One region of the Bacillus smithii genome, then DNA from elsewhere that is predicted to be linked to it. Evidence: a T-box and tRNA genes for the amino acid it is inferred to sense, from the RefSeq annotation. Region 1 holds a T-box; the other holds one or more tRNA genes.
The links. A T-box is a leader RNA that pairs with one kind of tRNA and senses whether it is charged. The one in region 1 lies ahead of ileS (isoleucine--tRNA ligase), so its partner is inferred to be a tRNA-Ile.

Region 2: it encodes a tRNA-Ile, which carries the amino acid that the T-box ahead of ileS (isoleucine--tRNA ligase) is inferred to sense. The anticodon was not compared.

Annotation. Positions count from the first base shown of each region.
Region 1 is NZ_CP012024.1:1,298,451-1,301,581, reverse strand. Features, by position in the region: gene ileS (isoleucine--tRNA ligase) at 1-1,717, opposite strand, end outside; T-box leader at 1,776-2,010, opposite strand; gene BSM4216_RS06175 (DivIVA domain-containing protein) at 2,109-2,621, opposite strand; gene BSM4216_RS06170 (YlmH family RNA-binding protein) at 2,706-3,131, opposite strand, start outside.
Region 2 is NZ_CP012024.1:2,249,136-2,252,266, forward strand. Features, by position in the region: gene BSM4216_RS10555 (MFS transporter) at 1-360, opposite strand, end outside; gene sodA (superoxide dismutase SodA) at 456-1,064, opposite strand; tRNA gene BSM4216_RS10565 (tRNA-Ile) at 1,410-1,483, opposite strand; gene BSM4216_RS10570 (DUF456 domain-containing protein) at 1,536-2,018, opposite strand; gene BSM4216_RS10575 (hypothetical protein) at 2,298-2,621, shown strand; gene ispG (flavodoxin-dependent (E)-4-hydroxy-3-methylbut-2-enyl-diphosphate synthase) at 2,727-3,131, shown strand, end outside.

The sequences.
Region 1 (3,131 bases):
CCGTTACAGCGACAGCGGTTGTCAATGAAGAGTTAAACCAGCCGCGGTATTGGTCGGAACCTTCCAAGTACAGATCGGCAGGACGGTTCAATTCTTCTCTTTCCAGTAAAACGGCTTGATGCGATGATCCGGAATCAAACCATACGTCCATAATATCCGTTTCTTTTGTAAATTGACCGTTCGGGCTGCCAGGATGAGTAAATCCTTCCGGAAGAAGATCTTTAGCCTCCCTTTCAAACCATACATTGGAACCGTATTGACGGAACAATTCCGAAACATGCTGAATGGTTTCATCGGTAATAATAGCTTCCCCGTTTTCCGCATAAAATACCGGAATCGGCACTCCCCAAGCCCGCTGACGGGAAATACACCAATCACCGCGGTCACGAATCATATTGTAAAGACGAGTTTCTCCCCATTCAGGCACCCAATTCGTTTCTTTTACGGCTTCCAGAAGCTGTTCTCTGAAGGCGTCGATAGAAGCGAACCATTGAGCAGTGGCTCTAAAAATGACCGGTTTTTTCGTACGCCAATCGTGTGGATAAGAATGGGTAATAAACGCAAGTTTTAACAGTGCGCCTGCTTCTTCCAATTTTTTCGTAATGGCTTTATTCGCATCATCGTAAAAGAGTCCTTCAAAACCTGGAGCATCTTCTGTCATGCAGCCTTTATCATCTACCACTGATAAGACATCCAAATTGTATTTTTTCCCGACCAAGAAATCGTCTTCCCCGTGTCCAGGAGCTGTATGAACACATCCCGTACCTGAATCCGTGGTCACGTGCTCTCCCAGCATCACTAAGGAATCGCGTCCGTATAAAGGATGTTTGGCAACGACATACTCCAGTTCTGTGCCCTTTAATGTTTTCACTACACTTGGCTCATTCCATTCAAGCGTAGATGATACATCTTCAAGCAGAGCTTCCGCCACCACATATTTGTGGCCATTGACTTGAACTACCACGTAATTAATGTCAGGATGAACCGAAATCCCAAGATTGGCAGGTATCGTCCAAGGAGTGGTCGTCCAAATGACGATGCTTGTATCCGAATCCAGTACCCCTTTTCCATCCTTCACAGGAAAAGCAACATAAATGGACGGGGATCTTTTGTCTTTGTATTCGATTTCCGCTTCTGCCAAGGCCGATTCGCTGGAAGGAGACCAATATACCGGTTTTAGGCCTTTATAAAGGTATCCTTTTTTGGCCATTTCACCAAAAACTTTAATTTGTTGGGCTTCATACTCCGGCTTTAATGTAATATAAGGATTCTCCCAATCGCCTCGTACACCTAGTCTTTTAAATTGTTCACGCTGATTGTTAATTTGTTCGTAAGCGTACTGCTCACAAAGTTTACGGAATTCGGCCACGCTCATTTCTTTCCGATTGACGCCTTTATTCGTCAAAGCCTGTTCAATCGGAAGTCCGTGCGTATCCCAACCGGGAACGTAAGGGGCGTGATAACCGCTCATTGATTTATAGCGGACGATAAAATCCTTTAAAATTTTATTCAGCGCATGCCCCATATGAATATCTCCGTTCGCATAAGGAGGGCCGTCATGCAAAACAAAAAGGGGGCGTCCTTCCGTACGTTTTTGCACTTTTTGGTAAATATTCATTTCTTCCCATTTTTTTTGAATGGCAGGCTCTCTTTTTGGTAAATTCCCACGCATTGGAAAATCCGTCTTAGGCATTAACAGTGTTTCTTTATAGTCCATTCTTTTTACCTCCTTGTCCGTTCGTGAATGTAAATACAAAAAAACCTTCTCATCCCCAAAAAGGGACGAGAAGGTTGATGATTCCCGCGGTACCACCCTTATTGGCAAACAAACTGTCTGCCCTCTCTTTCATTCGTAACGTGAACAAACCGCTGTCTTCTACACATCCGTTTTGGATTTTCAAAGACAGAACTCAAGGGTGATCTTCCACTCTTCGCTTATACCGGCTTCCACCGTCCCGGCTCGCTGAACAATAAGCTAAAAGAATGTACTCTCCCCGTCATCGTTTTTCCCTTATACCTTTTACATTATAGAAATCGTATGTCTGTCAGTCAAGTCTTGCAACGGCACTCTCTTCCGGATAGAACGGTGAGACAATCAAAAATAAATCTTACTCCTCGTGTTCATTTTGCAGACTTTTAAGATCGGTTGCATCTACTTCAAATTCCATCAGCTGATCCCAATCGTCGTTGTTTAACAAATCCAGTTGGGCTTCCACAAGCATTTTAAAACGAGTGCGAAATACTTTTGACTGCTTTTTGAGCTCTTCGATGTCAAGAGCGATTTTCCTCGCTTTTGATAAAGCTTCATTGACAATGCGATCCGCATTTTTCTCCGCTTCCTTAATGATTAGCTTAGCTTCTTTTTGAGCATTCCGCTTTACGTCTTCCGCGGCTTCCTGAGCGATCAAAATCGATTTATTGAGCGTTTCTTCAATATCTGAATAATGATTCAGACGTTCACGCAAAGATTCCAGCTGTTCTTCCAGATCTTTTTTTTCCCGCAATATCAGTTCGTAGTCTTTAATCACTTGATTTAGAAACTCGTTGACTTCATCTTCATCATAGCCTCTAAATCCTTTACTGAATTCTTTATTATGTATGTCCAAGGGCGTTAAAGGCATACAGCCACCTCCATACCTATCTATGGACTTTATTATAACGGTTTTTTTCCCATTTGTAATGAATATCTTGCAATTTTCCCCAAATTATTTCAAAAGACCTAATGTAATTCGCCACTTCTCTTTTTTTGTTTTATCATCAATCGACAGCAGCTTGCACCTTCCTTTTCCACGCACGGAGAGAACATCCCCTTCTTCGCATAGAAAAGCAGGGTTGTCCACCACTTTCCAATTCACTTTGACTAAGCCGCTTTTGATCATCGTCTGCACTTTTTGGCGGGACAGCTTGGCATAAGCGGAAATCATAACATCTAAACGCAACGATGAGACGGTTGTTTGAACCGGTTGCCAGCTTTCTTCTGATTCAATCGCTTCTTCTAGTTTTTTTTCTTCCAATTGGACGGACGCTTTTCCCACTTGACGAAAATTTAATTTCACAAAATCAGCCATTTCCGCAGCAACTAAAAACTGAAAACGCCCTTCTTTAGCTAGAATATCGCCGAATTTTTCGCG
Region 2 (3,131 bases), 950 kb from region 1:
ATATCCCACTCCCAGCAAAGCGCCGAGAATAGCTAAAAATTCATGGGCCCGTTCGCCAAAAAAAAGGACAGATAAATAAAAAAGGGCCAAGAAACTGACTCCCATACGCAAAACCATGATTCGATCGACTTTTTTGGCCCATTTCCCGGCGATAATAAACGTTAATGGCTGAAAGATGACCACCATTAAATTATAAATCGCCAAATCCATAAACTTTCCGGACTGTTTCCATAAATAAATGTTTACAAATGTGTTGGAAAGCGCCACGCTTAAAGAATAGCATCCGCCGATCGTTAATAAAATCAGCAATTCTTTTGTTAATTCTACATCTCCAAACCATTTTTTGTATTGTTTGTTCATAAAAAACTCCCCTTTGTCTCTCTCCTATCTTTTGAAACAAAGGGGGCTCTTATACAAGAAAAGGCGAATCCCTTTGAAAGGATTCGCCTTTGTCATTATTTTGCAGCGCTGTAGCGTTTTGCTACTTCATCCCAGTTGACTACATTCCAGAATGCTTGGATATAGTCTGGACGACGGTTTTGATAATTCAAATAATAAGCATGTTCCCAAACGTCTAATCCTAAAATAGGAGTTTTACCTTCCATTAATGGAGAATCTTGGTTTGGTGTGCTCGTTACTTCTAATTCACCGTTGTTCACTACGAGCCAAGCCCAGCCGGAACCAAAACGGTTTGCTGCTGCAGCAGAAAATTCTTCTTTAAATTTCTCAAAGCTTCCAAATTTTTGGTTGATAGCATCTGCCAATTCGCCTGAAGGAGCACCGCCGCCGTTTGGAGAAAGAATCGTCCAGAAAAGAGAATGGTTAGCATGTCCACCGCCGTTATTGCGAACAGCCGTACGTACATTTTCTGGAACGGCATCTAGGTTAGAAATCACTTCTTCAACAGATTTGCTGAGAAGTTCATCATTTCCTTTCAATGCATCGTTTAATTTTGTCACGTAAGTGTTATGGTGTTTCGTATGATGAATTTCCATTGTTTTCGCGTCAATGTGTGGTTCTAAAGCGTCATAAGCATAAGGCAATTTTGGAAGTTCAAAAGCCATGATTAATTCCTCCCTATGTAATCCATTTTTAAATTTTGAATCATGTGATTCAACCGTTTCCAATTATTACATTACCAAAGATAGTGTGGACTTTCAATTTTTTTGCTTTTATTTGCATAAAATTTGTGTTGGCCATTACCCATAAAAAATATGGCAAGCACTTGCCAAAATGGAATGTACCCGCCCCCTATTTGTCCTTTTTCCTTTTCATCTAAGCTAGATTGTTTTGTTGAAATTCTTTCTTCGCGAAAGGACCAATGATAGGATTCCCAATACTCGCCTGAATTAAAACTGCGATTTTTTTGACAAAAAAACCGCAACGATCTTGCGGCTAAACAAAGTCTATGGACCCTGCAGGACTCGAACCTGCGACCGGACGGTTATGAGCCGTCTGCTCTAACCAGCTGAGCTAAGGGTCCTCCTCATTTCACCCCACAATATAACACCCTGATGATCGATCTGTCAATGACATCAATGAATCTGCCAGAAGAAATACACGATCATGGCGATCTGAATGATACCTTTTGTCAATACGGACGCAAAAAAGGCCACAACAGAACCAAGAGCAATTCTCACCGCTTGAGAAAAAGAAGTCCGATGAAATACCCATTCTCCAATCAACGCGCCAAGAAACGGTCCGATCACGATACCGAAAACCGGAATGACAAAAGGCCCGAGAATAAGCCCAATTGTGCTTCCCCAAATTCCTGCTTTGGAACCGCCAACCTTTTGGACCCCGAAGTAATTGACCATATAATCTGAAAGAAACAGCAAAACGACCAAAATCCCTTGAACCGTCCAAAATACCCAGCTAAACGGTTCAAATGAAAAAAACAGTCCATACAGCAAGAAAGCGCCCATCAAAAATAGCACTCCTGGTATGACCGGATAAATGAGTCCGATAAAGGCAATGATGATGCAAATCCATATTAGGATCCAAAAAAGAATCGACAAAAAAGTCTCCTCCCTTTTTTTGCTTTCGACCATTCTCATTTCATGTCTTTACAGAAAGTTTTATGCCCCCAATAAAACATACATGAGAGAAAGATCATTATGCTTTATTTATTGTAGCGGAAAACGACGATACTTCAAAACCTTTTCACCGATCAACAAAAAAACACGCATTTTAAAGAGAAAACATAAAGAAAATATTCGTGGTTTCAGAAAAACATTCTTTCTATCCCTTCATAAAAAGAACAAAGCGGTCATAAGGTATACTACGGAGGGACAAATATGAAAAGATTAGGAATGTTACTCGCTCTTGTTGTCGTCATTATAGCCATAGGATATGATCTAAAAATTGGAACTCTTCCGTCAAACCAACCAAAAACCAGCCCATTTTCATTATCAGCACCTGCCGCCCATTCATCCATTCCTTATAAGGAAATCAAAATCCACTCGGGAGATACGGTTCTGTCGGTCGCTGAACGAATCCAAAAGGGAACTTTGCCGGTATCGATTGACGAAGTCATCCATGACTTTGAAACATTAAACAACGGTCTGAAACCGGAGAACATTATGGTTGGAAGAACGTATAAATTCCCCGTATATGAGTGAACTTAAGTTTATTTATTGCTATTTCAACAAAGACTGGTACAATTATTTAATGAAAAGAGCTTATTAATTTAATGATATCAAAAGGAGAGAATCCACTTGGGTGAAATTATACATCGTTCAAAAACGCGGCCGGTAAAAGTGGGAAATTTAACGATTGGCGGTAGCAATGAATTGATTATTCAAAGCATGACCACCACGAAAACGCATGATGTAGAAGCGACAGTACGGCAAATTCATCAATTGGAAGAAGCCGGCTGCCAAATTGTTCGTGTTGCATGTCCGGATGAACGAGCAGCAAATGCGATCCCCGAGATAAAGAAAAGAATCCATATCCCATTAGTAGCGGATATTCATTTTGACTATAGATTAGCTTTAAAAGCCATTGAAGGCGGAGCAGACAAGATTCGGATTAATCCCGGCAATATCGGGAAACGGGAAAAAGTAGAAGCGGTTGTCAAAGCAGCCAAAGAAAGAGGGGTCCCGATCCGAATCGGCGTCAACGCAGGAAGT